Regions from separate parts of the Pseudarthrobacter sp. NCCP-2145 genome, predicted to be linked through region 1. Evidence: riboswitches for the same ligand, from Rfam matches in the RefSeq annotation. Region 1 holds a riboswitch; each other region holds the start of a gene.
The links. Region 1 has a riboswitch for S-adenosylmethionine ahead of NFU08_RS16925 (bifunctional o-acetylhomoserine/o-acetylserine sulfhydrylase). Riboswitches for the same ligand answer to the same signal wherever they lie in the genome.
Positions count from the first base shown of each region.

Region 2: it holds a riboswitch for S-adenosylmethionine, as region 1 does, so the genes downstream of both, NFU08_RS05435 (aminotransferase class V-fold PLP-dependent enzyme) here and NFU08_RS16925 (bifunctional o-acetylhomoserine/o-acetylserine sulfhydrylase) in region 1, are expected to answer to the same signal.
Region 3: it holds a riboswitch for S-adenosylmethionine, as region 1 does, so the genes downstream of both, NFU08_RS13240 (DUF1737 domain-containing protein) here and NFU08_RS16925 (bifunctional o-acetylhomoserine/o-acetylserine sulfhydrylase) in region 1, are expected to answer to the same signal.

Region 1 covers NZ_BRCG01000022.1:6,444-17,007, forward strand. Annotated here, with positions in the region: gene NFU08_RS16920 (homoserine O-acetyltransferase) at 69-1,184, opposite strand; SAM riboswitch class IV at 1,197-1,312, opposite strand; gene NFU08_RS16925 (bifunctional o-acetylhomoserine/o-acetylserine sulfhydrylase) at 1,411-2,736, opposite strand; SAM riboswitch class IV at 2,779-2,894, opposite strand; gene NFU08_RS16930 (S8 family serine peptidase) at 3,147-4,985, shown strand; gene NFU08_RS16935 (VOC family protein) at 5,121-5,759, shown strand; gene NFU08_RS16940 (HNH endonuclease signature motif containing protein) at 5,987-7,459, shown strand; gene NFU08_RS16945 (CPBP family intramembrane glutamic endopeptidase) at 7,740-8,519, opposite strand; gene NFU08_RS16950 (DeoR/GlpR family DNA-binding transcription regulator) at 8,708-9,496, opposite strand; gene hutI (imidazolonepropionase) at 9,592-10,564, opposite strand, start outside.
Region 2 covers NZ_BRCG01000004.1:254,732-265,295, forward strand. Annotated here, with positions in the region: gene NFU08_RS05405 (S1C family serine protease) at 120-1,103, shown strand; gene NFU08_RS20820 (hypothetical protein) at 1,106-1,240, opposite strand; gene NFU08_RS05410 (hypothetical protein) at 1,333-1,701, opposite strand; gene NFU08_RS05415 (CrcB family protein) at 1,755-2,174, opposite strand; gene NFU08_RS05420 (CrcB family protein) at 2,171-2,575, opposite strand; gene NFU08_RS05425 (metal-dependent transcriptional regulator) at 2,596-3,336, opposite strand; gene NFU08_RS05430 (class I SAM-dependent methyltransferase) at 3,386-4,144, opposite strand; gene NFU08_RS05435 (aminotransferase class V-fold PLP-dependent enzyme) at 4,237-5,694, opposite strand; SAM riboswitch class IV at 5,729-5,842, opposite strand; gene hisN (histidinol-phosphatase) at 6,002-6,814, opposite strand; gene NFU08_RS05445 (ribosome small subunit-dependent GTPase A) at 6,862-7,977, opposite strand; gene aroA (3-phosphoshikimate 1-carboxyvinyltransferase) at 7,961-9,349, opposite strand; gene NFU08_RS05455 (DoxX family protein) at 9,356-9,904, opposite strand; gene NFU08_RS05460 (sigma-70 family RNA polymerase sigma factor) at 10,254-10,564, shown strand, end outside.
Region 3 covers NZ_BRCG01000014.1:41,374-51,937, reverse strand. Annotated here, with positions in the region: gene NFU08_RS13275 (hypothetical protein) at 1-585, opposite strand, end outside; gene NFU08_RS13270 (UDP-N-acetylglucosamine 1-carboxyvinyltransferase) at 870-2,393, shown strand; gene NFU08_RS13265 (glutamate--cysteine ligase) at 2,461-3,687, shown strand; gene NFU08_RS13260 (HNH endonuclease signature motif containing protein) at 3,875-5,560, opposite strand; gene NFU08_RS13255 (DUF1905 domain-containing protein) at 5,683-5,985, shown strand; gene NFU08_RS13250 (O-succinylhomoserine sulfhydrylase) at 6,148-7,356, opposite strand; gene NFU08_RS13245 (rhodanese-like domain-containing protein) at 7,357-7,767, opposite strand; gene NFU08_RS13240 (DUF1737 domain-containing protein) at 7,764-8,042, opposite strand; SAM riboswitch class IV at 8,056-8,169, opposite strand; gene opgC (OpgC domain-containing protein) at 8,503-10,564, shown strand, end outside.

The DNA.
Region 1 (10,564 bases):
AGCTCAACGGCGAATCATGCAGAGGCTATCTGCATAAATGCACATTTACCTGCCTGTGAGGGGCAGCCTTAAGCCGAAAGGTGCGCCCTGAGCTGGCGGCCCAGCTGGCCTATTTCGGTCAGGAAGCCGTCATGGCCTATCGGAGCTTCAATGACGTGGACGTCCACTTCTCCCGGCAGGGCGGCGGCAAGTTCCCGGGACTGGGCCGGGAAGTAGAGCCGGTCAGAATCCACGGCTGCCACAAAGAAGCGCGCACCCGACCGCGCCAGGGTCTCGGGAAGCGGCCCCCGGCCCCGGCAGATGTCGTGGCTCATCAGGGCCTCGGTGATGGCGATGTAGCTGTTGGCATCGAACCGCCGGACCAGTTTGTTTCCCTGGTGGTCCAGGTAGCTTTCCACCTGGTAGCGTCCGCGGGCGGCCAGGACACCACCCTGCAGGGGCGACTCCGGAGCCTGCGGTTCGCGGCCGAACCTGCCTTCGAGTTCCGCCGCTGAGCGGTAGGTGATGTGCGCGATCCGCCGGGCCAGGGCCAGCCCGTCCTCCGGGAAGGGACCGCCGTAATAGTCGCCGCCCTTGAAATTCGCATCCTGGCGGATCGCCAGGGTCTGCGCCTGGGCGAAGGCAATCTGCTCGGCCGTGCTTGCGGCCCCCACGGAAATCACCGCGCAGCGCTGCACCCGCTCCGGGAACGTGATGGCCCACTCAAGTGCGCGGGCTCCGCCCATGGAACCTCCGAGCACCGCAAACCAGCTCCTGATCCCCAGCTGGTCAGCCAGCCGGGCCTCTGCCACAGTGCTGTCCCGCAGCGTGACCAGGGGAAACCGGGATCCCCAGGGAGCCCCGTCCGGTGCCGGCGACGACGGACCGGTGGACCCGTAACAGCCGCCCACAATGTTGATGGACACCACAAAGAAACGGTCCGTGTCCACGGGCGCACCCGGCCCTGCCAGCTGCTCCCACCAGCCCGGTTCGTCGGTGTCGCCGCGGGTCACGTGGGTGCTGCCGGTCAGCGCGTGTTCGATCAGGACGGCATTGCTGGCATCCGCGTTAAGGGTGCCCCAGGTTTCGTAGGCCAGCGTGACGTCGGGCAGGTAGCCGCCGGCTTCAAGTTCCAGCCCCCCAACGGAGGCATAGCGGACAATTCCGTGTTCGGGGACGGTGGTACGGGTGACGGTAACCGTCATGGCAAGACCTCTTCTACGCGCTTGCCCGCCGTCGAATGACCGGCAGGCCAGGTCTTCACCCGGGGCACCCCACCGCGGAAGGAGGGTTGCCGGCCAGCAAGCCGGGGCTGTCACTGGCACTCATGACCTTGTTCGAGTGTACGAAACAGCCCCCGCCTGCTGCCAAGAGTGTGACTGGTTGTGACTTCCCCGGCTTGCCGCCGCAGTGGGTTCCCTGGGCGTCCGGCTAGGCTCCGGTAGCGTCCTTCGCTGCCCGGAAGCCTGCTTCCAGGTCCGCCAGGATGTCATCAATGTGTTCGATGCCCACGGACAACCGGACCAGCCCGGGGGTTACGCCGGCAACAGCCTGCTGCTCCGGGGTCAGCTGGCTGTGGGTGGTCGACGCCGGGTGGATGACAAGGGAACGGACGTCGCCGATGTTCGCCACATGCGAGTGCAGCTCCAGCGCGTCCACGAAGCGCTTGCCCGCCTCGGCTCCGCCAGCGAGGTTGAAGGACACAATCGCGCCCGTGCCCTTGGGGCCATACTTGCGGCCCCGCTCGTACCACGGGCTGGAGGGCAGCCCCGCATAGGCGACGGATTCGACGTCGTCCCTTCCTTCCAGCCAGCGCGCCACTTCCGTGGCGTTGGCAACGTGCCGTTCCACGCGCAGGCTCAACGTCTCAAGGCCCTGTGCGATCAGGAATGCATTGAACGGGGAGACGGCGGAGCCCAGGTCCCGGAGCAACTGGACGCGGGCCTTGAGGATGTAGGACAGGTTGGCGCCCAAGCCACCGTCCTTGCCGAGGTCCCTGGCGTACACCAGCCCGTTGTAGGTGGGGTCCGGGGTATTGAAGCCCGGGAACTTTGCGGGGTCCTTGCCGAAGTCGAAGTTGCCTGAGTCCACGATCACGCCGGCGATCGCGGAGCCGTGGCCGCCCAGGTACTTGGTTGCCGAATGGACAACGATGTCCGCTCCCCATTCCAGAGGCCGGATCAGGTACGGGGTGGACAGGGTGTTGTCCACGATGAGGGGCACACCGGCATCGTGTGCCACCTGGGAGATGCCATCGATGTCCAGGACGTCCTGCCGGGGGTTGGATACCACTTCGCCGAAGAACAGCTTGGTGTTGGGCTGGACCGCGTCACGCCACTGGTCGAGGTTGTCCGGGTCCGCTACGAAGGTGACGGAAATACCGAACTTCTTCAGGGTGTGGGCGAAGAGGTTGTAAGTCCCGCCGTACAGGCTGGGGCTGGCAACGATATGGTCCCCCGCCTCGGCGATATTGAGGACGGCGAAGGTCTCGGCCGCCTGGCCTGAACTCAGCAGCAGTGCCCCCAGCCCGCCTTCAAGGCTGGCGACCCGCTGTTCCACGGCCTCCTGGGTGGGGTTGCCGATGCGGGTATAGATGGGTGCCAGTTCAGCAAGGGCGAAGCGGTTGGCGGCGCTCTCGGCGCTGGGGAACACGAAGGACGTGGTCTGGTAGATAGGGAGTGCCCGGGCGCCCGTGGCACTGTCCGGCTCCTGTCCTGCATGGATCTGGCGGGTTTCGAATGACCATCCGTTGGACAATTAAGGCTCCTTTGACTGGGCCCGGCATGCTCGAAGCACCGCGGGCCGCGCTTGCCATCCGGCCGATTACCGGACAGCCAGGTCCTCACCCGGGGCACCCCACCGCGGAAGGAGGGTTGCCGGCCAGCAAGCCGGGGCTGTCACTGGCACTCATGACCTGAGCCCAGTGTAGGAACAGCGGGTGTCCGCCGCCATGAGTGTGACCGGTTGTGACTTCCGGCCCTGGTCCGGGGCGGAATTGTCCTCACGCAGGGCGGGTGGAGAGGCCCCGGATGTTGATTTCCCAAGGTTCCACAGGAGATGCGCAGGATTGCGCGAAGTTTGGCCGTTTGACGCCGGTCCTCCGTTAGATTTGAGCCGGGAAATCGTCACCCGGCAGTTCTCCTCAGACACCAAAGGAACACATTCCGTTGCCCCAGTTCTTGCGCCTGGCACGTCGCGCCGTCCTTCTCTCCGCCGTCGCCCTCTGCTCAAGCGCGGTGGCAGCAGCGTCCTGGCCGGCACCCGCCGCGGACGCCGCCCCCGCTGCGCCTGTTGCCTCGCCGGCAAACGACGGCGGCCGCTACCTTGTCCAATTCGCCCCGGGAAGGGACGTCCCGGCCGAGGCGGCGGCCCTCCGCGCCCAGGGAATCGGTGTCACCCGGACATTTACGAAGGCCGTGAAGGGCGCCGCCATCGAGGCCAGCGCGGCGCAGGCTGCCGCCCTGCTCCGCTCCGGCCGGGCGGCAGCAGTGGAGCCGGACCACGCCGTCACTGTCTCCGAGACGCAGCGCAACGCCCCGTGGGGGCTCGACCGGATTGACCAGCAGGCTCTTCCCCTTTCCACCACCTACACTCCTGCTGGCACCGGCCAGGGCATCAGGGTCTACGTCGTGGACACCGGGATCCTCGCGTCACATGTCGATTTCGGCGGCCGTGTCACGGCGGGGTGGACAGTCAAGGCTGACGGCTTGGGCTCAAGCGACTGCAACGGACATGGCACGCACGTGGCAGGAGTAATCGGCGGCACCGTCCATGGTGTGGCCAAATCCGCCACCCTCATTCCGGTGCGGGCTTTGGCGTGTGATGGCTCCGGCCTCTACTCGGACATCATCGCAGGGCTCGACTGGATTGCAGGGCAACACCGGCCTGGCACTCCCGCCGTCGTCAACCTGAGTGTCGGCGGCCCCACCAGCAGCGTGCTCGACGCAGCAGTCCAGTCCATCATCTCCAACGGCATGCCTGCCATCGTCTCAGCCGGAAACAACGCTGTGGACGCCTGCACGGCTTCCCCGGCCCGCACCCCCGCCGCCGTCACAGTGGCGGCCAGCGATTCTTCGGATCGTCAGGCCTCTTTTTCCAACTTCGGCAAATGCGTAGACCTCTATGCTCCCGGCGTTGGCATCAGCTCCACCTGGCACACGTCGACGACGGCCACAGCCTCACTCAGCGGAACGTCCATGGCCACCCCCCATGTGGCTGGCGCTGCCGCACTCATCCTGTCCGGCAACCCCCTTTTGACACCTGGGCAGGTGGCTGATCGGCTGGTCTCTTCCGCGTTCGGGGGAACCATTACAGCAACCGGAAATGGAACGCCGAACCGGCTGCTCCAAACCCCGTCAGCTTCGGTCAACGCCTTTGCAGTGGGGGGCGCGATCGGGGCCAAGTACTACTCAATGGGCGGACCGGCGTCGCAGCTGGGCGCTGCCACCAGCCAGGAGCAGACCGTCCAAGGCGGGGCACAGCAGCAGTTCCAACATGGCCTGATTTTCTGGTCTCCTTCAGGTGGGGCACACCCGCTGTGGGGAGCAATTGAGAAGAAGTGGTTCAACGGGCATGACGCGGGCTACCCCATCCGGGACGAGGAACCTCTGGGCGGCGGAGCCATAGCCCAGCACTTCACGAACGGAACGATGTACTACACACCGCAGATTGGCCTGCATTACATCGGAGCCGGAATCCGGGAGGCGTGGTGGAATAAGGGAGGGCAGACCGGAGTAGCCGGTTATCCTGTGTCCGACGAGAGCCGCTGGTATGAGGGAGGCGCCGTCCAAGCCTTTCAGGGCGGAACCTTTTATTTCACACCCCAGTACGGAACCAGGCTGCTGCAAGGGGCCATCCGATGGGAGTACGAGCGAAGGGGAGGCTATCTCTTCATCGGGCGCCCGGTCACCGATGAGTACTCCTTGAATGCGTCCACTCGTGCACAGCGCTTCGACAACGGCATCATCTACTGGTCCAACGGAAGCATATGGACCGACCGGCTTTAGGGTGCAAGCCAGACCGGTCCATAAGCGCGCATTCCCGGCCGTTGTCAGCAGGGAATTCGAGCACGGCTGCCGCCAAAAATCCCAGTAAGGCTACCCTTAGCTGAGAGCCCGATCACAAAGTGCCAAGATGTTGCCATGCGCATGGATCACGTCTCTTACGCCTGTGAACACGATGGCCTGGCTGCCACCACCGAACGTATTTCCTCTGCCCTCGGAGTTGAGGCAGTGAAGGGTGGAGTGCACCCGCGGTTCGGAACCCGGAATATGATCATCCCGCTTGCGGGGCACAAGTACCTTGAGGTCGTTGAGGTCCTGGACCACCCGGCTTCTGACAAGGCCCCCTTTGGCCAGGCAGTGCGGGCACGCTCCGCCGCAGGTGGCGGATGGATGGGCTGGTGCGTCGAAGTGGACGACCTCGCCCCCTTCGAGGAACGCCTGGGACGCTCGGCAGTCAACGGCAACCGCAAATTCCCTGACGGCCGCGAACTCGTGTGGAAGCAGATCGGCATCCTCGGCTTGATCGCGGACCCCCAGGTCCCGTACATGCTCAAGTGGGAGGGCGACCCTTCCCTGCACCCGTCCAACGCCTACGAGAGCAACGTCAAGATGAGCTGCCTCACCATTGCCGGATCGGCAGCCCGGGTGACCGAGTGGCTGGGTGAACCAGTGGAGAAGCCGCTGGAAGACGTAGCCGTGGAGTGGGTGGCGCCGCACGGAACCCCCGGGATCCTTTCGGTGACATTCGAGACCGCCAACGGGGCAGTCACCATCTGACGCTCCCCCGCCTGCCCGGGCGTCCCCGTCCGGGCACCAACATGGGCAGGAAATGCCTTCTGCCCGACAAAGCTTCGGCCGCCATCAGCAGGTGACAACGGCGTCACCCGCCGATGGCGGCCGAATTCGTCTCCTGGCTGCGTTCCAATGCGCAGGGCGCCACTGTGCTATCTCCCGGCTGCCCCAGGCCAAACGTCATTGTCGGACCCCCTTGGCAGGATGGGTTTATGGGCAGGGAAGCGGTGGCGAGGGCGTTTGCGGATATCAGGGCCGCCCTTGCCGTGCTCAATGCGGAGGTGGACGGGTGCGGTTCGGAGCCGTTCTCTGCTGCCGATCCCTTAGCCGGGATGGCGGAGGGGAGCCTGGACATCCTCGCCGGCGCCAGGGAGGCCGAAGCCGGGCTTGCAGGCCTGAAGGCCCGCGCTGCCATGAAGTACGCCGACACCGCCCATACCCTGGCCCCTCCCGGAATGCCGGTGCAGGCACAGGAAATGGCCGTGGCAGCCGAGATCGGGTGCGTGCTGGCCCTCGGGCCGCGGGCCGCCAGCACGTTCCTGTCCGCATCCCACGCGCTGACCACCACCCTGCCCCTGACCCTCGCGGCCCTGCACGCCGGCACGATCTCGTGGCAGCACGCCCGGGTCATGGCGGACGAGGCAGCCACCCTCGACCCCGCCGGCGCCGCCGCCCTGGAAGCCCACTTCCTGGACCCGGACACACCACGACCAGCCGCCGCAGCAACGATCGGGGAGATGCCCGCGCACCGGTTCAAACACAAAGCCCGGACCTGGCGCGAACGCCACCACGCCGAATCCATCGAGCAACGCCATACCAAGGCCGCGGCGGACCGGCGGGTCGAATACCGGCCTGACCAGGACGGCATGGCCTGGCTCTCGGCCTACCTCCCCGCCGACCAGGCCATAGCAGGCTGGAACCGGCTCAACGCCCTCGCCCGCGCCGCACAAGGACCCACCGAACCCCGCACCCTCACCCAACTCCGCGCCGACCACTTCGCCCAAGCCATCCTCACCAGCGGCACCAACACCAGCAGCGGCGACGGGGCAGGTGCCGGAACGGATCTCACCCCGTCTTCGTCAATCCGGGCGCAGGTCCTCGTCACCGTGCCGGTCGTCTCCCTCATGGGAGTAACCGACGAGCCCGCCATGCTCGACGGGTACGGACCCATCCCAGCCTCCATGGCACGGGACCTGGTCGCTGACGGAGCTGATTCGTTCCACCGGGTCCTGGTCGATCCGCGGGACGGGGCCCCGCTGGAGATCGGCAGGAGCAGCTACCGGGTCACCAAAGCCACGCGGAACTGGCTCCGACTAAGGGACGGCCAGTGTCCTTTCCCCGGCTGCAGCAACAGCTCTTTGGATAACGAGGCAGACCACATCCTCGCCTGGCACCACGGCGGAACCACCGGGATCAGCAACCTCGGACAACCCTGCCCAAAACACCACAAACTCCGGCACACCAGCAGGTGGAAACCAACACCAGCCACCAAAAACCAACCACCCGGCTGGACCTCACCCACCGGCCGCCACTACACAAGCGAACACCAGGACTGGGAACCACCCCACTGGCCAGAGTCTGCCCTGTCCGCCATGCCCGCGCACCTGAAACCAGAGGAGCAGCGCCGGGAACGTCTCAGGGGGGCAAGAACACCGCCAGCAGCCCTGCCCGCCCGTGCCCGCTGATCGTGGCTGCCTCGCTGGCGACCTTCCGTGGCCAGAACCTCCACCGGAGGAATTACTACCTCCTTCGGAGGAGCCTGCGGGCGACAACCTTGTGGACCCTGACGACATCCCGGCTGATGACTGCCTCTGGGAGCACTTCTACGCTGCCCCGCCCGTCTTGGCGGAGGACCCGCTCAGGGAAGTGGAACCGGTACTGACCTAGATGTCACCTGATGCCCGTCGTTGTGCCCACCGGCCCCGCAGTCGTGCCCATCAATCCCCCGCCGTCGCCCCCAAGGATTCAGCCCAGCCCGACTGCCTTGCCGAACAGGCTGAAGCCCACGAAGGCCACAATATCCAGCAGCGCGTGGGCAATGACCAGCGGCATCACCCGCCGCGTTCGGGTATAGAGCCACGCGAAGACGATCCCCATCACCACGTTGCCGATAAAAGGACCGAAGCCCTGGTACAGGTGGTAGGTGCCGCGAAGCAGCGAGCTCGCCAGGATGGACAGCGGAATGCTCCAGCCGAACTTCCCAAAACGGTTCATCAGGTATCCCACCACGATGACTTCCTCCACCACGGCATGGCGCATCGCGGACAGGATCAGCACCGGCACCGTCCACCAGTACGCGTCCAGTGCGCTGGGGATGATGGCCGTGGTAATCCCCAGCGCCCTGCCTGCGGCGTAAAGCCCCAGGGAGGGGACGCCGATCAGCGCCGCCAAACCCAGGCCCTGGAGCAGATCCCGGCCGGGGCGGGCAAAATTGAAGCCAAGCTTGTGGAACGCTGACCCCGTATTACCGCCTTCGCCGGTCGCGGCCTGCCGATGGTCGGTAAGGAAGTAGAGCACCAGCAGCACCGGAACCAGCGCGAAAAGGATATCCAGCAGCTGGTACGTCAGGTCGAAGTATTCCCGGGTGCTCTGCGAGCGGTTGAGTGTGGAGGTGCCTTCCGCCAGCGGTGCACGGGTCATCTTGTCCAAGAGCTGAACCACGGAGTACACAGCAGACTGGCCCAGGGACAGGCCCAGGACAATCCAGACTTCAAACCTAAGGCGACGGCGGGAGGGAACCAGCATGCTCCCATCTTGCCTTCAGTTTCTGGATCCGGGCTGATTGCCCATCCAGTGTCACGCGGGTACCTGCCCGGCTGCCTCCAAGGGATCCGTCAGGCTTGGATCCGCAGGGCCCGGGACGCCAGCCAGTGCCTCCCATCCGGCGGCGCGGCACCAGCGCCGCGCCGCCGGTGCCGCCCAGCCAAAGCTGCTCAGCCGGCGGCGACGATCACTTCCGTGCCATTGGCTTCGAAGGCGGCCTTGTCCTTCGCCGAGATCCCGGAATCTGTGATCAGCCGGGTGAAGTTGTACCCGTCCATGGTGGCAAAGGCACGCACTCCGACCTTTGACGAGTCCGCCAGGACGTAGGAAACCCGTGCCCTGCTGGCTAGGAGGGCATTGACGGAGGCCTCACCCTCACCCGTATTGGTTGGCCCCACTTCGGGATCAATGCCGTTCACGCCGATGAAGGCGATGTCCAGCACCACCTTCTGCATGATGATGTCCGTATAGGGACCCACCAGCTCGTAGGAACGTGGATTGAGGATCCCTCCCGTGACCATGACTTTGATGCTGGGCCGGACCGCCAGCTGCGAAGCGATGTTAATGGCGTTCGTGACCACTGTGAGGGTGGGCTGGTTGGATGGAGCGTTGAGGTCCTCGCGCGTGGCAAGGATCTGTGCCAGCGCTGTGCTGGTGGTCCCGCCGCACAATCCGATCACGGCACCGGGCGCTATCAGCGCAGAGGCAGCGTGGGCAATCTGCTCCTTGGCCTCGGCGTGGTCATCGCGGTTGTACCGGCCGGGCAAATCGTAGGCAAGGGCTCCCGTGGTGGCGCCGCCGCGGGTCCTGGTGAGGAGCCGGCGCTTGGCCAGGCTGTCCAGATCGCGCCGGGCGGTGGCTGGGGACACGTTCAGGGTGCTGACAATCTCTTCGACCTCCACCTGGCCGGTCCGTGCAAGGAGGTCAAGGATTGCCGTCAATCTGTCAGTGCGGGTCATGCAGGGCCTCCACGTACTCAAGCCACCACTCCAGATGACGTTTTATGATCATAACAGACCTCAAACGATCACCTAACGTCAAATAGAACCGGAAGCTACCGCGCCTGCTTTCCTGCCCGCCACACAGCGTATGTCAAAGGCATCCCCGGCCGGTAGGCGAGGTGGGTGGCGGATGGCGCATTGAGGACATGCAGATCCGCCCGGTGTCCGACGGCGATGGACCCCACCGCCCGTTCGCCGTCGGCGTCGTTCCCTGTGTCCTTGTGCAACGCGAGGGCTCCCCCGTACGTGGCTGCCCGGACAGCTTCATGGACGCTGAGGCGCATCTGCAGCACGGCCGTGGCAACGCAAAACGCCATGGAGCTCGTGTAGGACGTTCCCGGGTTGCAGTTGGACGCGAGCGCCAACTGGACGCCGGCGTCCAGGAGCGCCCGGGCAGGGGCCAGCGGCTGGCGGGTGGAAAGGTCGCAGGCAGGCAGGCAGGTCGCAACCGTGCCGCGGCTGCCGCTGCCCGTGCCGGCGTCCCAACCGGTCCAGGTCCCGGCCAGGGCATCGACATCTCCGGTGGCGAGGTAGTTAACGTGGTCCACGCTGGCGGCACCGAGCTCCACCGCGAGCTGCACGCCCGGACCTTCGCCAAGCTGGTTTCCATGGACGCGGAGTCCCAGGCCGGCGTCGCGGCAGGCCAGCAGGACCCGCCGGGACTGTTCCGCGGTGAAGGCTCCTTCCTCACAAAAGACGTCCGCCCACTGCACAAAGGGCCGGACGGCATCCAGCATGGGACCGCATACCAGGCTGGTGTATTCCTCCGGGTCCTGCCCCGCGGGAACCAGGTGCGCCCCCAGGTAGGTGACCTGGTCCGCCACGGTGGAGGCAATCCGCGCGCTCCGGGTTTCGTGCTCAACATCCAGGCCATAGCCCGTTTTTGTCTCGAGGTAGGTGGTTCCCTGCGAGACGGCTTCGTCAACACGGCCAAGCGCCAGGCGGGTCAGGTCAAAATCCGACGTGGCGCGGGTCGCGTTCATGGTCACCGCGATGCCTCCAGCCGCGTAGGACTCCCCCGCCATC
Region 2 (10,564 bases), on a different contig from region 1:
AGCGGGGCCTGGGACTAGCGGCCGGCATCCATGGGTTGTCCTCTATAAGATCCGGCGTCGCGGCCCAGGCCGGGCCGGAAGTGGCCGGAACCAGCGGCGGAGCAGCCAGGAGGTGCCCCATGAACCAGATGCGTGAGCCCAGTCCCGAAGAGTACGACGACGGCGCGCTGGACTCCTATTCGGAGACGGTCATGCGGGTGGCTGAGACCGTTACGCCGCACGTCGCGGCCATAGAAATGACCAGCACCCGCCGGAACGGCAGGTTCCGCGTGGGGGCAGGTTCTGCGGTCCTCTTTACCGAGGACGGCTACCTGCTGACCAATTCCCACGTGGTGGCCGGTGCCAACAAGGGTCACGCCGCATGTGCCGACGGCAGCCGGACCGATCTCGAGCTCGTGGGCGTGGATCCGTTATCGGATCTCGCTGTGGTCCGCGGCAAGGCACCAAGGGTGGCCCCCGCCCGCTTCGGCGACGCCGAGACCTTGCGTGTGGGACAACTGGTGATCGCAGTCGGGAATCCGCTCGGGCTGGCGGGGTCGGTCACGGCGGGAGTCGTCAGCGGCCTGGGCCGTTCCATCCCGGTCTGGGCCGGTGGCAACCGGAGGGTGATCGAGGACGTCATCCAGACCGACGCCGCCCTCAACCCAGGCAGCTCCGGAGGCGCGCTGGCGGACGCGCATGGCAGGATCGTGGGCATCAACACTGCCGTGGCAGGCGCCGGACTGGGACTCGCCGTTCCCATCAACACGACAACACGGCGCATCATCGCGGCCCTGCTGAACGATGGGCGGGTCAGGAGGGCATACCTGGGTGTGCTCAGCACGCCGATCAGGCTGAACGCCAGCGCAGTGATCAGGACGGGCCAGCGGGACGGGCTCAGGGTGGTGGAGGTCCTGGCCGGATCACCCGCAAACCGCGCGGGCCTGGAAGCCGGTGACATCATCCTCACAGCCGGAAGCCGCGCCGTCAGCACCGCCGAGAGCCTGCAGAAGCTGCTGTTCGCCGATGCGATCGGACAGCCACTGCCGATCAGGGTGCTGCGGCACGGCAGGGGAGAAGACCTCGTCGCCGTGCCCGAAGAAATGCAGGCAGACGGGCAGTAGGCCTACCGGCGCTTCTTCAAATGCGCCACGGGGTCCTGGGCAGCCTCAGGGTGCTTGGTTTTCTTCTCGGCGCGTTTTTCCTTGATGGTCTTGACCGGCTTCTTTGCGAGGTTCTGGTGCGGTGTTTTGTCCGGCATGGCGTGCTCCTTACAGCAGGGGACGGGCTGCGTCCCTCTTCGTAAGTTACGCCTATTCAGTCCCGAATGTAATGGCCTGGAATGGCATGGAATCAGTCCGGAACGGGGACGTCTGCGATGCCCACAAAACGTGTCCCAACGCCGTCAAATTCGCTCCGGACGAACCCCGTGCGGACCGCCGGCACCTCGTCCGGCCGGTGGTGGCCGCAGATCACGTAGGTGAAGTCGGGCCACCACTTCTTGGGGCGGGCCGCCTCCTCGTAGCCGCAGACCGCGCATTCGAGGTGGACCCAGACCGGGCGCTTGCCCGTGCGGTTGGCACGGGACTGGACCAGCCAGGGCGGAGGGTTGTCCAGGATCTCGCCCAGCTGGGCCTCGGTCAGCCATTTTGGAAGGCCGTGGCGCTGTGCCATCTCCATCGGTACGTCAAGGGCAATGGCCGCGTCGCGTCTGCTAATCATCACCATCCACGATACGGGAGCCCACCAAATCAAGGCCCCCGGGGCCGCGCCTTCTATACCGCAGACACCAGGGCGATCCCCGCCGCGGCCGCAGCCAGGCCCAGGACCAGGTTGGCGGCAACGTTCACCGCAGCCGACCCGAGGCGTTCCTCGCTCAGCAGCCGCACCGTGGCCGTGGTCCAGGAACTGAAGGTGGTGAGCCCGCCGGCCAGGCCTGTCGCCAGCGCCGCCTGCCACTCCGCACCCAGTCCCAGTCCCACAGTGAGACCGTGCGCAGTGCCGATTATGAAGCACCCCGCCACGTTCACCAGCAATGTGGCCCAGGGCCAGTGCAGCCTCACGGGGGTCCCGGCCCCATGGTTGCCGGCACGCACAGTCTGCCGGGAGCTGTGATGGGCGAACCAGCTGTCAATGCCGAAGCGGACGAGGGCGCCTGCCACCCCGAAAATCCCCACCAGGGCCGCGGCGGTCACTGACGGCTCCCGGTCGGGCGGCCAACAAGCTTTCCGGTCCGCCATCCGAGGCCCGCCGCAGCCAGCCCCAGCACCACGGACAGGCCGAGGTACGCAGTCCACACTCCGTGCTCCCCCTCCCGCACCAGCTGGTCCAGGGAAAAGACCACGGCGGAGAACGTGGTGAAGGATCCCAGGAGACCTGGCCCCAGCCCAGCCCGCAACCAGAAGGGCGTGCGCGGGCGGGCCATCCAGACGGTGGTCAGGGCGGCCAGGATAAAGCTGCCCGCCACATTGATGCTAAGGGTGGTCCAGGGAATGGATCCTGGGAGTTCCGGAAAGACCAGCCCCAGGACGTACCGGAGTTCTGTCCCCGCCAGGCCCCCTGCGGCAACGGCCAGCCAGGCGCCTGCCCTGGGCATCCACGATGTCTTCGGCCCGCTCATGCCCCGGGCAAGGTTACGGGAGATTCGGCGTCCCCCAGAAGGCAGCCCGGATGGGGTCGGTCGCTGTGCACCCACAGCGCCGACGTGATCTCATCGGCGAGGTCGTAGTCGCGCGTACGGCCTGAGTCCCGGACACGCACCACCAGGGCGCCTCCGAACGGCCTGCGGCCCACCACCTCCACTTCGGCGTCGAGGTCTATCTCCTCGGCCGCAAGGTAGCGGAGCAGGTCCGGATTGTCGTCGCTGATCCTGGTGATGCGGCCCGTGTGGCCCTGGTCCAGCTCTCCCATGAGGTGCGCGCGGGGCATAAAGACCTGGCCGTCCGCCGTAGGAATCGGATCGCCGTGCGGATCCCGCTGCGGGTTGCCCAGTTTCGCCGCCACGCGTTCTATGAACGTGTCCGAGACGGCGTGCTCCAGAAGTTCGGCTTCGTCGTGGACCTCGTCCCAGCTGTACCCCAGCTGCTGGACGAGGTAGGTCTCGATCAGTCGGTGGCGCCGCACCATGGCGAGGGCAAGCTGCAGGCCGGAGTCCGTGAGCCTGATGGCACTGTACGGTTTGTGGTCCACCAGGCCTTGGTCCTTCAGCTTCCGGACCATCTCTGAAACGGAGGAATTGGCCACCCCCAGGCGTTGTGCCAGCTGGGAGGAGGTGATGGGTTTGTCCTGCCACTCAGTGAAGGAGTAGATGACCTTGACGTAGTCCTCTATGGAGGAGGAGGGAGCGCTGGTCTTCACAGGATCCACCCTACCGGCTGCCCCTGGCCGCACGTGGACTGGCGGGCGCTCATGCCCGGACCGCCCGCCAGGCGAGCGTCAGGTATGGAAGTTCCAGTTCCTCGTCCGGTCCGTGGCCCAGGTGCTCGTGAAGGTACCAGTCCAAATTGGCCAGGACTTTTGCCCGGGTGGCCTCTCCGGCGCGGAGGTAATAGCTCCGCGATTTTGTCAGTTCCATCAGGTCTCCGGTGGTCACGGAGTCCTGCCAGTGCGTGAGGTGGTCCTCCAGCGCACCGAACTCGGGCCCTATGAGCGGGCGGTGGCCGGGTTTGTAGACGTCCCCGGCATGCATGATCCTGGAGAGCCGGTGGACCCAGGGGACGGATGTGTCCAGCTGGTTCCAGACGAGTCCCAGCGTTCCGTGGGGACGGAGGACGCGGGCCAGTTCCGTACTGGCCCTCAGGGCATCGCACCAGTGCCAGGCCTGCGCCACGGTGACGACGTCGAAAGCCGCGTCGGGCAGGCCGGTCGCCTCTGCAATTCCAAGGACAGCCGTGGCGGCGGGGACGTGCTCAGCCAGCTGCGCGAGCATGTCCGCTGACGGGTCCACGGCCGCGACGGAGAGTCCCAGGTCCAGCAGCAGTTCAGTGAACTTCCCGGTGCCGGCGCCCACGTCGAGCGCATCGCGTGCTCCCGAAGGCACCAGCCAGCGCGCTGATTCGGCAGGGTAGCCGGGCCGCACCTGCTGGTAGTGCCTGCCGCCGTCCTGGAAGCTCTGGCCGAGCTCCCGGCGCCGGCCGTGATCCAGCCGTGGGCCACCCCGTGCCACGCGCGGCCTCCTTCATCCGGTTCCTTTGGTGTCCTCCGAATTTACCGCATCAGCCGCAACGGCAGGGCGCCGGCCGGCAGGCCAGCCGCAGGTCAGTCGTCGATGCAGGGCGCGGCGCCGGCCGTTCCCGGGGTGTTGGGCGCCCAGTGGGGGTACGTGCGGTTGTCATTGGCGGGAACCCAGCGGCCGGCGTCCACCACATAGTCCCAGCCAAGTCCCTTGGTCCGAAGGTCCCGGATGCCTGCCAGCAGACGTTCGGCATCCTCCAGCCTTGAGCCGACGCCGAAGCTGGCCCGCAGGGAACCGGAGGGAAGGCCCAGCCGCTTCAGCAGCGGGTGCGCGCAGAAGCGGCCGTCGCGCAGGCCCACTCCATGTTCTGCCGAGAGGTAGGCGGCCACCAGGCCGGCGTCGTAGCCTTCCACGGAGAAGTTGACCACGCCGATGGTGTCGGTGTCCGGGTTGGTGTCCTTGAAGATCTGGTGGACGGTGACGCCGTCGATCTCCTGCAGGCCTTCCACCAGGAAGGAGCGGATGGCTGCTTCATGGGCATGCCAGCGGTCCTGGTCCAGTTCCGCGATGACCTGCGTGGCGCGGGCCAGGGTCGCCGCACCCAGCACGTTCGGCGATCCGCCCTCGTGGCGGGCCGGCCCGGTTGCCCAGCTGACGCCGTCGAGCCTGGCTTCCTTGACGGCGCCGCCGCCCGCAAGGTGCGGTGTTCCGGCGTCGAGCCAGTCCGGCCGGCCCACCAGCACGCCGGCACCAAAAGGTGCGTAGAGCTTGTGGCCCGAGAAGGCGAGGTAGTCGACGTCGTCCGCAGTGATGTCGACCCGCCGGTGCGGCGCCAGCTGGGCCGCGTCCACTGCGATCCGTGCGCCGTGCTCGTGCGCCAGCGCGGCGAGGGCGCGGATGGGAAGGATTTCGCCCGTGACGTTGGAAGCCCCGGTCACGGCGAGCAGGCTGACGCCGCCCTGCTGCAGTTCCGCGCGGACCGCGTCAATGGTAGCCGCAATGGTGTCCTCTGCCACGATGCTGCGGTGGGGGACACCCTGCCACGGAAGGAGGTTGGCGTGGTGCTCAATGTCGAGGTACAGGACGTCGCCGTCGGGCCGCCCGTCGGTGACGGGCAGGCAGCCCGCCAGCAGGTTGAGGGAGTCAGTGGTGTTCCGGGTAAAAATCACCGAATCGTCCGGGCGCCCGCCTACGAAGTCGCGGACGATGGCGCGGGCATTCTCATAGACCGAGGTGCTGATCTGGGAGGCATAGCCCGCACCGCGGTGGACGCTGGCGTAGAAGGGCAGGATCTCGTTGAGGTAAGCCGACACCACGGAGAGGGCGGGGGCGGATGCGCCATAGTCCAGGTTGGCGTACCGGGCGTGGCCGCCATGGATCAGCGGGGCCTGGATCTCGGCGCCGCTGACTGCTGCGAGCGGACGGCCGGCGGCGGCGCGGCGCTGGTCGGAAAACGCCGGCGATCCCGGCAGGGCGGCTGCCTGACGCTGGACGGTGGCTTGGGGCGAGACTGCTTCGGGGGAGACGGTGGCAGTTGTCACAGAGACCTCACTTCAGAACAGGACTCCGTGCAGGAATCCGCGCTTGCCGCATCCCTTCCGGACCGGCCTGGTCGTCACCCGGGGCACCCCACCGCGAATGGAGGGTTGCCGGCCAGCAAACCGGGGTTTTGCGCTGGCACTCGTGACCTGGTTAAGAGCGTAGAACATGCGCAGTGAAGGTTAAAAGCCCGCGGAAATGTTAAGGGGTTTGTTACGCGCGGTTGAAAAGGCCCGCCTGCGCCGAAGATCACGACGGCGGACGCCTCCTTTCGGGGGTGCCCGCCGTCGAATATTCGTGCTGCCGGGACTAAAGGAGGTCGTCCAGGTTCGGGTTCAGCCGGCGCAGCACCTCGGAGTGCAGGATGGAATTCGTGGCCAGGGCGTTGCCGCCGAACGGACCGTCCTCGCCCTCCAGCGAGGTGAAGCGGCCACCCGCCTCCACCACGATGGGCACCAGTGCGGCCATGTCGTAGAGGTTAAGTTCAGGCTCGCAGGCGATGTCCACCGAACCTTCGGCCACCATGCAGTAGGACCAGAAGTCACCGAACGCCCGGGTCCGCCACACGTCCTCGGTAAGGCCCAGGAATTCATTGAGGTTTCCGCGCTCCTTCCAGCCGCCAAGGCTCGAATAGGAAAGGGAAGCATCGGACAGATTGGACACATTGGATACCCGGAGGCGGGTGGCAGCGGCAAGTGAACGCCCCATGTAGGCTCCCATGCCCTTGGCGGCCCACCAGCGCTTGCCCAGGGCGGGAGCGCTGACCACGCCCACCACCGGCTCGCCCTCATCCACCAGCGCGATCAGGGTGGCCCAGACCGGAACGCCCCGGACGAAGTTCTTGGTGCCGTCAATGGGGTCGATAATCCACCGCCGCGAGCCGTGGCCTGTGCTGCCAAACTCCTCGCCGAGTACGGCATCGCGTGGACGGGAGCGGGAGAGCTGGCCGCGGATGGCTTCCTCGGCTGCCTTGTCCGCATCGGTGACGGGCGTCAGGTCCGGCTTGGTCTCAATGTGGAGGTCCTGGGCCTTGAAGCGGCTCATGGTCTGGTCATCCACGGAATCGGCCAGGACGTGGGCCAGGCGCAGGTCATCGTTGTAGCTCGAAGCGGGTTGGATCATGGTTCCAAACTACCGTCTGCGCGCCGTTCTGCCGGGAAGCGGGCCCGTCAGGTCACGCTGCCCAGTTCCTTTGCCTCCTGGGCTTCCATTCGCGGGTCCGTGCCGAGGAGGCGCCGCAGGGAGCCCAGCCGTGCTGCTCCGGTGGGGCCGGCATGTCCCCCGCCCACCCATGCGTCCAGCCCGCAGTTCACGGCGGTGGCGGTGTGCTTGCACCCGCGCTCACAGTCGTCAATGCCGGGGGAGAGGTCCGGGAAGGAGCGGAGGATGCGGTCCGGGTCCACGTGCGCCAGGCCGAACGAGCGGATGCCGGGGGTGTCGATGATCCAGCTTCCGGACGGCGCATCCGCCAGCTTCAGGGCAAGGGCCGACGACGACGTGTGCCGGCCGCGGCCCGTGACGGCGTTCACTCCGCCGGTGGCCCGTTCCGCGCCGGTCAGCGCATTGACCATCGTGGACTTTCCAACGCCTGAGTGCCCCAGCATCACGGTGACCTTGCCGTCCAGGTGGCCCCGCATCTCGGCGACGGCCGAGCTGTCCAGCCGTGCGGACAGGCCGTCGTCGGAACGGGCGTCAATGCCCGAGGCGGCGGAATCGGCTGTCCGGCTGATGATCACGGGAAAGTCCAGGTGGGTGTAGTTGGACAGCAGTTCCGCGGGATCCTTGACGTCCGCCTTGGTGACCAGCAGGATCGGCTCGATGCCGGCGTCATAGGCGGCCACCAGGGCACGGTCGATGAAGCCGGTCCGCGGCTCGGGGTTGGCGGCTGCCACCACGATCACCAGCTGGTCGGCGTTGGCCACCACTGCCCGTTCCACGGGATCCGTGTCGTCGGCGCTGCGCCGCAGGAGGGTCTTGCGGTCCTGGATCTTCACCAGCCGGGCCAGGGTGTCCGGCTCCCCGGAGACGTCCCCGACCAGCGAGACAAAGTCTCCTGCGACCACCGGGTTCCGGCGGAGTTCCCTGGCCCGGGCGGCAATGACTACCCTCTCGTTCCCCGAGTCCTCCCCCACAACTGCGGTGTACCGGCCCCGGTCAACGGTGATGATGCGCCCCGTGACGGCATCATCGTGGCTGGGCCTGTCCTTCGTGCGGGGCCGGGAGCCCTTCTTGCTGGGACGGATCCGGACGTCCGATTCATCCCAGGAATCAGTCCTCCGCGCCACCGCTGGAACCTTCCGACGCCGTTTCGGCGGGGCCATTCTGCGCCAGCATGTCTGCCCACAGCCGGGGGAAATCCGGCATGGTCTTGGAGGTAGTGCCGATGTCCTCCACCTGGACGCCCTCCACGGCGAGGCCAAGGATGGCGCCCGCAGTGGCCATGCGGTGGTCCGCATAGCTGTGGACGACACCGGCGTGCAGCTGTGCGGGGCGGATCACCAGGCCGTCGCTGGTTTCCTCTGCGTCACCGCCAAGGCGGTTGATCTCGGCGACGAGGGCGGCGAGCCGGTCCGTCTCGTGGCCCCGCAGGTGCGCGATGCCGGAGAGCCGGGAGGGGCCGGTGGCCAACGCACACAGGGCGGCCACGGTGGGAGCGAGTTCGCTGGTGTCGGCGAAGTCTCCGCCCTTGATGTGGGGTCCGCCCGTGACCGTGAGGACGCCCTCGTCCAGCGTTACCTCCGCACCCATCGTGGCCAGGATGCTGCGCCAGAGGTCACCGACCTGCTGCGTTTCGTCCGGCCAGCCGGGGATCCGCACCGTTCCGCGGGAGGCCAGCGCGGCGGCGAGGAAGGGGCCGGCGTTGGACAGGTCCTGCTCGATCCGCTGGTCGAAGGCGCGGATGGGGCCGGGGCTGACCACCCAGTGGTTGGGCACCGAGTCATCAACCGCAACCCCGGCGCCGCGAAGGACCGCCACGGTCATGTTGATGTGGTCGAGGCTCGGCACCGGCTTGCCCACGTGCTCGAGGTGCAGGCCCTCGGTAAACCTTGCGCCCACCAGGAGCAGCGCCGAAACGAACTGGGACGACGCGCTGGCATCGATGACCAGGTGGCCGCCGCGGACCTCGCCCGTGCCCTCCACAACGAACGGCAGCGACGACGGCGTCCCGCCCCCTTCCGCCGATACGGCCACCCCCAGCGCAGTGAGCGCCTCGATGATCGTTCCCATCGGCCGTTTGCGGGCATGGGGGTCGCCGTCGAACACGCTTCCGCCGTTCCGCAGGGCGGCAAGGGGTGGAACGAACCGCATGACCGTACCCGCGAGCCCGCAATCGATCCTTGTCCGGGGTGACGCGGCATCCGGGTCCAGCGGAACCACTTCCAGGTCGGGCCCAAAGGCACCGTCCCCGGGGACCTCCGTGATGGTGGCCCCCAACTGGCGGAGTGCCTCGATCATGAGCGCTGAGTCCCTCGAATGGAGGGGGGCCCGCAGGCGGGACGGCCCGTCTGCCAAGGCGGCAAGAACGAGGTACCTGTTGGTCAGGGACTTCGATCCGGGCACGGTGACGGTGGCATCGACGGGCCGGGACGCGAAGGGCGCGGGCCAATGGGGAAGGGGCATTCCGGAGTCATCCCGGACGGCGGCTGCTGCGGTCATGCGGTGTTATGCCCCCGTGGCCTGTTCCACGGCGCGCCGCACAACCTTGTCCGCCTTGTGGAGCTTCTTGTTGGTGGTCTTCCGGGCGTCGGCCGCCAGGTGCGAGGCGTTCCTGCGTGCATCCGCTGCCAGGTGTTCAGCCCGCCAGGCCAGGCCCGGCTTGCCGGCGGTGTCAACGGATGCCAGCAGGGCGCCGCCGCTCAGGGACAGGTTCTTGAGGAACTGGTTACGGCGGTTTTCCCGCCCTTCCTTGCTGCTGATGTCCGCACTGCGCCACTCAACAAAGGTGTTCAGCAGGGAGATCACCGTGAGCAGCGTGGCCGAGAGCCTGGAGAATTTGCCCAGTCCGAAAAGCACGCCGGCTCCCACCTGCGTTCCGCCGATGACGCGGGCAAGGGTTTTCTCGTCCGACTTGAAGGGCAGGGACGCGGCAGCCTTGCGAAGCAGCGGCGAAAGCTGCTGCGCTGTGTCATCGGCGTTTTGAAGCTTATCCACTCCGGCAATGACGAAACTGGAGGCCAGCATGGGGCGGGCAAGCGTGCGGAAAAAGGACATGGATTTCCTCCTGGATGGACGAACCGCATCGAAAGCGGCGGAGTCCGTTCTAGTCTTGCACTTTTGGGGAATATTTGCCGAAGGCGTGGGGTTATTCATGACGCATCCGGGAATGCTGCGCCGCAGGGAAACCATGGCTGCAGCATGGAACTGCCGGCAGGCGCAGATCGCCGGATGCAGATATCCAGATTCAGATACAGGGATGGACAAGCAGAGCGGAGTTGTGCCCTTGGCGCGGGTGTTGGACGGAATTGAAACAGCAGGCCCGGTGGCAATGGACTCATTCGAGGCTGAACCGCCAGGCTATGGCTCGCCGCGTGCGCGCAGCCTCCCAGTAGACTTGAAGGCAATGAGCACCCTGGATCCGGCCGTCGCGGCCATGTATGAGGCTTCCGACAGTGAAGCGAAGAGCAGCGCAGCAGCAGGGCCTGAGGCTGCGGACTCAGCCGTGGTCCCGGCGCCTGCCGAAACCGGCGGGGATCTGGTGGATGTTTCCACTGAATCGGTGGAACAGCGCCGCCTGAGGTTCGAACGCGATGCGATGCAGTACGTGGACCAGCTGTACTCGGCTGCCATGCGCATGGCGAGGAACCCGTCTGACGCCGAGGACCTCGTCCAGGAGGCCTATACCAAGGCCTTCTCTGCTTTCCACCAGTACCG
Region 3 (10,564 bases), on a different contig from region 1:
GTAGATCCCCACCTCGGCTCCGATGCTGTGGAAGAAGTCGGTCATGCCTTCGAGGACGGTCCGGTTGGCATCCTTGTCGGTGCGGGACCAGCTGTTCTCCGTTTCGACGTCCAGCCACCAGAAGTACGAGGAGGGGTTGCTGATCCCGCGGAAGTACGCGTCGTCGTAGGCCTTGGCGTAGCCGTACATATAGGCGCAGGCCTTGCCGTAGTCCCCGGCCCTGCAGGGGCCGTAGGGGTTATGGACTTCCTGGCCGGCCGGATACTCGTCGTTGTCCGGCCACCAGGAGCCGGCGGCGCCGGGATTGGCCGTGTTGACGTACAGCGCGACGGTGGGCTGGCCGGGGTGGCCGGCAGAATCTTCCGCCCACCTGAGCTGCTCGGACAGACAGGGGTTCGTGGTGTTGGCCAGGCCATTGTTGACGCCCACGATGGCAAACGCCTGTTCCGAGGGAAAATTTCCGTTGCATTGCGGCCAGGAGATGTCGTTACCCAGAAATGACTGCTGCCCCTCCCCGGGTGAGGGAACGGCGTAGGCGGGGACGCCGGTGACCAGGAGCAGCGCGGCAAGAAGCAGGCCAAACATTCCCGGCACGGCCAAGCTGTTTCCGGCGGGCTGTGCCCTGCAGGACTGCGCCCTGCCCCGCTGGGTGGTCCTTGGCGGAATTTCGCTGGCTGGTGTGCGGCGCATGCTGCCTCCGTTGCCGCTGGACGAAGAGGTCCTGATTCAGTGTCCCGCCGTTGGCACGGGAAGGTCAAGGTGCCGCAACTGTGCGACTCTATCGCATGGAACGGGTAACGAATCGTTATTGCCGCTCACTGAGGCTCCAAAGGCAGGCCTGATAGCTCATTCATGATATAAACTTGACTATGACGCAGGAAACCACCGAACACGTTGCCGCCATGTTGAGGGACGCCCGCAGTGAGAAGGGCTGGACCCAGGGCCAGCTGGCTTCCGAACTGGGGACGAGCCAAAGCGCCGTTGCCCGGATGGAGCAGGGCAAGCAAAACCTGAGCCTCAAAATGATCCAACGCCTCGAAGCAATCTTTGGCAGGAGCATCGTGAACGTGGGCAAGCCGCAGATGACGCACCTGCGGGTTGAAGGCGGACATACCCTTTCCGGTTCCGTGGACGTCAACAGCAGCAAGAACGCCGGAGTGGCCCTGCTCTGCGCCAGCCTGATCAACCGGGGCACCACTGTCCTTCGCCGCCTGGCGCGCATCGAAGAGGTAAACCGGATTGTTGAGGTCCTGACCAGCATCGGCGTGGAGTGCACCTGGCTTAACGACACCGACCTGCAGCTCCGGCGTCCGGCCGTGCTGGACCTGGACGCCATGGATGTTGACGCCGCGCGCCGCACGCGGAGCGTCATCATGCTCCTGGGCCCCCTGCTGGACGAATCAGCAAAATACCGGCTCCCCTATGCGGGCGGCTGCGACCTCGGCACCCGGACGGTTGAACCGCACATGCAGGCGCTCCGCCAGTTCGGACTCTCGGTGGAGGCCACCGCGGGCTTCTACAGTGTCCAGGCCCCGCCCGCGGACACCCGGGACCGCTCGTTCGTGCTGACCGAACGCGGCGACACCGTCACCGAAAACGCGATCATGGCAGCCGCCCACCGCGAGGGAACAACCGTGATCCGGAACGCCAGCCCCAACTACATGGTGCAGGATCTCTGCTTCTACCTGCAGATGCTGGGCGTGGAGATCGAGGGCGTCGGCACCACCACCCTGAAGATCACGGGGCGCCCGTCCATCGACGCCGACATCGAGTACTTCCCGTCGGAGGACCCCATCGAGGCGATGAGCCTGATCACCGCGGGCATTGTCACCAATTCCGAGGTGACCATCCGGCGCGTGCCCATTGAGTTCATGGAAATTGAGCTGGCAACGCTGGGGCAGATGGGCCAGCAGCTGGAGATCTCGGGCGAGTACATGGCACGGAATGGCCGGACGCGCCTGGTGGATGTCACCACCAAGCCTTCGGAGCTGCATGCTCCGGAGGACAAGATCCATCCCATGCCGTTCCCGGGGCTCAACATAGACAACCTGCCCTTCTTCGCCGTCATTGCCGCGAATGCCCAGGGCCAGACCATGATCCACGACTGGGTCTACGAAAACCGGGCGATCTACCTGACGGAACTCAACCGGCTGGGCGCTCAGGTGCAGCTGCTGGATCCGCACCGGATCTATGTCAACGGGCCCACGAAATGGCGTGCCGCGGAGGTGGGCTGCCCGCCTGCACTGCGCCCTGCCGCCTGCCTGCTGCTTGCGATGCTTGCCGCACGTGGAGTGTCAGAGCTGCGGAACATTTACGTCATTGAGCGCGGCTACGAGGACCTGGCGGAGCGGTTGAACGCCATTGGCGCGAAGGTGGAGTACTTCCAGGACTGATCATTCACGGTTCGTCATGAATGGCGGAGCCCCTCCAAAATCTTCCTGCCTGCCGCAGAATGACAGTATGCGTACATTCGGCGTCGAGGAAGAGCTCCTGATTGTTGACCCCACAACGGGGGAGCCGCTTGCGCTGGCCGATGCCCTGTTGTCCGGGCACAGGATGGCGGCCGATGATGCACCCGATGCCCGCTCGCTGGAAACCGAAGACAAGACCGTTTACGACGACGATGAGATGGGCTTGAGTGCCGAGCTTAAGCTTGAGCAGATCGAGACCCAGACGCGGCCCTGCCTCGAGTACGGCGTCCTGCTGGACCAGATCCGTGCTGGCCGGACGCTTGCTGACCGGGCTGCCCAAAAGAACGGTGCCAGGGTGGCGGCGCTGGCCACCTCGCCCTTGGCCTCCACCAGCCACACGACGCCGGACCCGCGGTATGCCCGGATGCTGGAGCGCTTCGGCCTCACAGCGCAGGAGCAGCTCACGTGCGGCTTCCATGTGCACACCTATATTGAATCGCCGGAGGAAGGCGTGGCGGTCCTGGACCGGATCCGGGACAAGCTTGCCGTGCTCACCGCGTTGAGTGCGAACTCGCCGTTCTGGAACGGTGTGCCGACCGGTTTCGAGAGTTACCGGACCCAGGCCTGGAACCGCTGGCCCACCTCAGGACCCGCGGGGATCTACGGGACCTACCCTGCGTACAGGCGGGTGGTCACGCGGTTGCTGGACAGCGGAGTGATGCTGGACGAGGGGATGCTCTACTTCGACGCCAGGCTTTCGCGCAACCACCCCACTGTGGAAGTGCGGGTGGCCGATGTCTGCCTCCGTGCCGAGGATGCCGCGCTCATCGCACTCCTGGTGCGTGCACTGGTGGAGTCGGCCAGCCGGGAGTGGCGGGACGGGGTGGACCCCGCGCCGGTGCCCACTGTGCTGTTGCGCATGGCTGCATGGCAGGCGAGCAACAGCGGGCTTAGCGGGGAGCTGTTGGATTTCGGCACCTTCCGGCCGGCCCGGGCCGCGGATGTGGTGCGTTCGCTGGTGGATTACCTGGCGCCGGTCCTGGACGAACAAGGGGAGCTCGCCATCGTTCGGCAGGGGGTGGAGGACATCATCGCCCGCGGCACCGGAGCGGCTGAACAGCGCCGGGTCCGGGACAGGGCCATGGAAGGTTCACCGCCCGAGGACCTAGGCCTGGGCGCCGTGGTCAACCACGCAGTGAATATCACCATGCGTGGTGCCATGGACCTTTCAGAAGTGGAAGCAGCCCCGGACCTGCTGCGCGTACGGCAGTCATAGGCACTCCTGGGCCGACGAGGGGCTGCCTCTTGAGCAGACAGGGGCTGCCTCCTGGGCCGACGAGGGGCTGCGCGTACGGCACGGCATATGCCATGGGAGGCTGGCCCGCTTTATGCCCGGGGGCGCTGGGCAGACCTCCGAGTCCGGCGACCTTGCTCTGTCCTACAGGGGCGATGTTTGCTCTCTCCTAAAGGACAGCAAGGGAGGCTTCCAGAAGGAGGTGCCACTCAGGGAACGGGTCCTTGGGGAGTTCATCCTCGGTGGGTCCCGGGTCTTCTGGAACGTCCACGTCTGGGGGATCGACATTATCGGGCAGGTCCAGGTCCTGGGGCATCCCAAAGTGCTCAACAAAGCCCTGGACGGGCATGCCTCCGAGCGCCAAACTCGGTTGTCCTTCCGGTTTCGTTGCCGCACTCCACGTTTCAGTAACCCAGTCTGGCCAGTGGGGTGGTTCCCAGTCCTGGTGTTCGCTTTTGTAGTGGCGTCCGGTGGGTGAGGTCCAGCCGGGTGGTTCGTCCTTGGTGGCTGCTGTCGGTGTCCAGCCGCTGGTGTGCCGGAGTCTGTGATGTTTCGGGCAGGGCTGTCCGAGGTTGCTGATCCCGGTGGTCCCGCCGTGGTGCCAGGCGAGGAGGTGGTCTGCCTCGTTATCCAACGACGGGTTGCTGCAGCCGGGGAAGGGACACTGGCCGTCCCGCAGCCGGAGCCAGTTCCGCATGGCTTTGGTGACCCGGTAGCTGCTCCGCCCGATCTCCAACGGCGCCCCGTCCCGCGGATCGACCAGGACCCGGTGGAACGAATCAGCTCCGTTAGCGACCAGGTCCCGTGCCATCGAGGCTGGGATGGGTCCGTACCCGTCGAGCATGGCTGGCTCGTCGGTTACTCCCATGAGGGAGAGGACCGGCACGGTGACGAGGACCTGCGCCCGGATCCGCGACGAAGGGGTGAGATCCGTTCCTATTCCTGCCCCGTCGCCGATGCTGGCATTGGTGCCGCTGGTGAGGATGGCTTGGGCGAAGTGGTCGGCACTGAGTTGGGTGAGGGTGCGGGGTTCGGTGGGTCCTTGTGCGGCGCGGGAGAGGGCGTTGAGCCGGTTCCAGCCTGCCATGGCCTGGTCGGCGGGGAGGCAGGCCGAGAGCCAGGCCATCCCGTCCTGGTCAGGCCGGTATTCGACCCGCCGGTCCGCCGCGGCCTTGGTATGGCGTTTCTCCAGCGATTCGGGATGGTGGCGTTCCCGCCAGGTGCGGGCCTTGGCTTTGAACCGGTACGCCGGCATCTCACCGATCGTCGCCGCCCCGGCCGGCCGTGGCGTGTCCGGGTCCAGGAAGTGAGCCTCCAGCGCGGCGGCTCCGGCCCGGTCAAGGCCCACGGTCTGGTTCACCATTTCCCGGGCATGCTGCCAGGAGATTGAACCGCCCTGCAACGCGGCGAGGGTTCGGGGCAGGGCCGTGGCCAGGGCGTGGGACTCGGCCAACAAGGCACCGGCGGCACGGTCACCGATCACCAGCGCACAGCCGACCTCGGCCACCAGGCTCCGGTCCTGGCCGGTGGCCTCCTGCGGCGAGGACGGCGGACCGTTCACCACACTCGTGGCGGCAGCGAGCACCTGAACCGCCCGCGCCTTCACCGCTGCCAGCTTCGCCTCCGACCGCGCCACCCCCGCAAGAACATCCAACGCATTATCAGCAACCCGCTGCAACGGATCATCACCAACCCCGCCAGCGTCAGCGCCAGGCTCAACGCCACCAAGACCAGAAACATCCGTACCGGAACCAGTCGTACCGGAAACAGCAGCGCCGCTGAGCACCGCCCTAAAAGCAGCCACCGAAGCGTCAACTGCCGCCTCCGCCTCCACCACCGCCGTCGTGCTTTCCATACAGACATCCTCCAGCGGGGGTCTGACAAAAAGGGCAGTGTGGCAGGGGCTGTGGATGACTAGTGGCCGGCTGGATATCCACAACCCTGGCGGCACTACCGCAGGCGTGCCATACTCGGCGCGTGACGTCGTCGTACTCCTTCACAGCCGCACTGTGGCTGTACCCGGGCGAGGCCGGCTGGCATTTCCTTACCCTGCCACCGGACGTGGCGGACGATATCCGCGCACGAAACGCAGGGCACAGCAAAGCGTTCGGCTCAATCCAGGTGACAGCGGAAATTTCCGGCCACACCTGGCAGACCTCGCTCTTCCCGGACGCTCACAAGGGGACGTACCTCCTGCCAGTCAAGAAGGCCATCAGGGCCAGGGCCCGGATCAGTGAAGGCGACGCCGTGAAAGTCAGCCTCTCCGTTATCGGCACCTGATGAATAGGGGCCGGATATCCCCAAAAGACGTACCGGAAACAGGCGCTGTAGGGCCGCGCCGGCGGCGATGCCCAGCAGGTCTGCTCAGGCAGGGGATGGTGGACAGCAGCCGCCAGCCGGGAGCAGCGACCGTTCCAGGCATGCCCACCACCGTCCGGAGTGCTAGATCTGCTTGAGCGCCTGCTCCAGGTCGCCGATCAGGTCGTCCACGTCCTCCAGGCCGACGGAAAGCCGCACCACACCGTCGCTCAGGCCGATTGCCGCCCTGCCCTCCGGACCCATGGCGCGGTGCGTGGTGGTGGCGGGGTGGGTGATGAGGGACTTGGCGTCGCCCAGGTTGTTGGAGATGTCGATGATCCGCAGGCCGTCCAGCAGCGCGAACGCCGCTTCCTTCCCAGAGCGGCCCCCGGAGGGCGCAAGTTCCAGGGTGAGGACTGTGCCACCCGCGCTCATCTGCTTCGCGGCCAGCTCGTACTGTGGGTGGGATTTCAGGAGCGGGTACTTCACCCAGCTGACGGCGGGCTGCTCCTCCAGCCATTCCGCGAGCCGCAGGGCGGTGGCCGAGGAATGGTTGACGCGGAGCGCCATGGTCTCAAGGCCCTTGGTGAGGACCCAGGCATTGAACGCGGACAACGCCGGTCCGGTGTGGCGCATCAGCTGCTTCACCGGTCCGTCGATGAACTCCTTGGTGCCCAGAATGGCGCCGCCGAGCACCCTGCCCTGGCCGTCGATGTGCTTGGTGCCCGAGTAGACAATGACGTCCGCGCCGAACTGCCCGCAGCGCTGCAGCAGGGGAGTGGCGAAGACATTGTCGACGACGACGGTCGCCCCGGCTGCGTGCGCCAGGTCGCTGACCGCGGCAATGTCGACGATCTCCTGCATCGGGTTGGATGGCGATTCAAAGAAGACGGCGGTGGTGGGCTTGGACAGGGCCTCGCGCCACTGCTCCAGGTCCGGCCCGTCCACGAAGACGGTTTCCACGCCCCACCGCGGCAGGATCTCGTTGAGGATCACAAAGCAGGACCCGAACAGCGAGCGGGCAGCAACCACGCGGTCGCCGGCGGCCAGCAGGGCACCCAGCGCGGTGAACACCGCGGACATCCCGGACGCCGTCGCAAAGCACGCCTCGGTTCCTTCCAGCAGGCGGAGACGTTCCTGGAACGTGGCCACGGAGGGGTTGCCGTAGCGGGAGTACACAAAGCGCTCGTCCTCGCCCGTGAACGCGCGCTCGGCGGCAGCGGCGGATTCGTAGACAAAGCCCGAGTTCAGGAAGATGGCTTCGCTGGTTTCCTGGAAGTTGGTGCGGTCCAGCCCGCCGCGCACGGCCTGGGTGTCGGGGCTCCAGCCGGCGGCGTCTTCGTTGAAGGTCACTTAGATCTTTCCCAGGTTGGTTGGCAGGCCGCGGTTCTTCCAGCCGTTGACGGTGCGTTCGCCGAAGCGGTCCGGGTCGCCTTCAAAGCCCTCCAGCACGTTGTAGGAGGTGAAGCCGGCCTGGGTGGCCGCTATGGCTGCCGCGATGGACCGCTGGCCGGAGCGGCACAGGAACACCAGTTCGGTTGAACGGTCCTCGGGCGCCTGCTGGCTGAGGTCGTTGATGAAGTCAGGGTTGGGGATGCCGCCGGGGAAAGTCCACTGGATGAACAGCGGATCGTTCTCGGTTGCCTTGGTGTCGGGAATACCAATGTGGGCCCACTCGCCCTCGGTGCGTACATCCACCAGGATGGCGCCCTGTTCCAGCTTGTCCCAGGCCTCCTGCGGCGTCAGGTCCCCTGCGTAGCTCATGCGTGGCCCTCGCCGTCGAACTCAAGGTCGTCGCCTGCGGACTCGAGGTTGTCCACGGCGTCCGCCACTGCGGCGTCCGCGGAAGCGATCGCCGCCGGAAGAACCAAGGCCTGGGCCACGATGACACTGCTGCCGTTGAAGGTTGCCGCCGGGCTGCCGTGCAGCACATAGCCCTCCGCCAGGGCGGCCGAGATGCGCTCACAGAATGCACGGTCGTCCGGGCCGCTGATGAGGCGATAGGACAGTTTTTCTTCAGGGGCAGGTGCGTCAGACACGACGGATCTCCTTCTCTCACGCTTGCAGCTCGAATGGTCGATATGCCGAGTATTCACCTGAGGCACCCCGCCGTGGAAGGAGGGTTGCCGACCGGCCAGTCAGGGCTTGGCGCCGGTACTCATTACTCCCCAAAAACGTAACACTTGCCGCCCGGCGCCGCACCGCCGCCGTCGTCATGTTGCGTAACTGAAGGATGCAGCGCGGAGGCGCCGCGCCGAAGATGCGTCCGCCACCTCCCTGGAACGGACGACGGCGACACCACTTGGGGTGCCCGGGCGCCAGGTGCCTGTCGCCCGGGTCGGGCCGATAAAGTTTCTGCAGGGGCCGCCGCCCCGCTACTGGAGAAATCAGTCCCTGGGGGTCTTCATCATCACGCCATCCGCCGCCGCGCCCACACGTCCCGCCCGGAGCCGCCGGCTGCAGCCCCTCCACAGGGTGGCCGCGCTCCTCGCCGCCGTGATGATGGCCGTCCTGGCGGTGGTGGTGCCCGCCGGCTCAGCGCAGGCCGCCCGAAACTTCACGGAGGAAGGCAAGCCGCTGCTGGGCGCAGTCCTCGAATGGGGAGAGGACACCGCCGGCGGCTTCTCCGAAAGGCTCGGGGCATCCCCCGCAATCTTCGGACACGACATCGCCTTCCCGTTCCGTGCCTCGGAGGAGAACGATATCCGCGAGTTCCTGGAGCAGTCCGCCGGGCAGGGTGCCCATGCGATGCTCACGGTGAGGCCTGCCGTCCCGCTGGACCAGGTCACCGCTGGCGCTGCCGCAGCCTTTGCGGGGGAAGTGCGCCGGATGCAGGGGGATTTCAAGGGCCAGTTGCTTATCCGCTTTGCGCCGGACATGAATACCAGCTGGGTGGAGTGGGGGCAACAGCCTGGCGGCTACCGGGAGGCATTCCAGGCGGTGGCGGCGGCGTTTCGGGATGGTGGTGCCCGTGGCAGCTTTGTCATGGTGTGGGAACCGTATCTGGGCAAGGACTACCCCTTTGACCGGAACCGGAATGCGCCCGGGCCCGGCAGCGAAGGCTTCAACCTGTTGGATACCAATGGCGACGGCACCTGGAATGGCTCCGACAAGGCCTATGAACCCTACTATCCGGGGGACGACGCCGTGGACTGGGTGGGCCTGACTGCCTACCACGATGACACCGCAGGGGGCGGCGCCGTCAACACCGTGCCCCGAACCGGTGAGCTGCAGGAGATGCTGACGGCCTCCGGCGGGGAGAGCTTCTACGGGACATATGCCGCGGGGCGGGACAAGCCCTTCATGCTGCAGACGTCGGCCTTCTACAGCCCGTCCTCCGGAGGCGCCGCGGAAGCGGAGATCAAGAACGGCTGGTGGGACCAGGTCCTGGGCGTTGCCGGATCAGCCGACTTCGCACTGACCGGGGCAGTGGTCTGGGACGAACGCACCAGCACACGGGACACCGGCGTGGCCAGCATCGACTGGCGGCTCACCGGAAACGCCGGCATCGCGGACGCTGCCCACAGCCGGCTTGAGGAAGCGCCCATCGTGACGGGGCCTGTTACCGATGTCAGTTCGGGTCCCGGGTTTGTCAGGTCCAACACGCTTTCGGCTGCTGCCGCCTGGACCGTTGGGGCCGCGCTCATCATCCTCCTGGTGGCGCTGTGGCAACTCCCCGCCAGGCTGGGTGCGGTCACGGCGTGGGGCTACAGCGACCCTTCCAGCAGGGACTCACGCGTGGACCTGCTCCGTGGCCTGGCCATCGTGTTCGTGGTGGTGAACCACCTGGGCATGGTGTCGCTGTTCCAGCTCCTGACCCAGGAAGCGGTGGGCTTCGTTTCGGGTGCCGAGCTGTTCGTTCTGTTCTCCGGCCTGGTGGTGGGCATGGTGTATGGGCCCAGGGCGAAGGACGATTTTGGAACGGTGGTGGACCTCACCTCGCGCCGGGCAGGCAAGCTCTACGTAACGGCGCTGGTGGTGCTGGTGGGCGTCTTCCTGCTGTCGCTGCTGCCGGCCTTCCGGACCGACGCGCTCACAACCTTCGTGGACCAGGGCACCGGCGGAGCGGGGCACGAAGGGGCAGGACGCACCTACGACCTTTACGCGGGTATGGAAACGCTGTTCCAGTTTCCCGTTCCGGCGCAGGTGCTTCCCGCCATCCTGCTGCTCCAGTTCGGGCCTTGGCAGTTCAACGTGATGGGCCTCTATGTGGTGCTGCTGCTGGCCAGCCCGCTGATCCTGGCCGCCCTCAACCGCGGCAAGGCTGTCTGGGTGCTGGCGGCATCGCTGGCCGTATACGCGGTGGGTACGGTGACGCGTTTCCGGCTCCTGCCGTCACAGTTCGAGGATTCCTTCCCCTTGCTGGTGTGGCAGGTGCTGTTCGTCATCGGCTTGGCGGCCGGGTTCCACCGGCGGAGCATCGTGGCCTGGCTTTCAGCGCACACCTGGGTGGTGGTGGCCTGCACCGCCCTGGCCTTCGCGTTCGCCTTCGTATCCTGGGGCAACCCGTACCTCGCCAACGGGTATGACGTCCGCCTTGCCATCATTCCGGACACCGCAT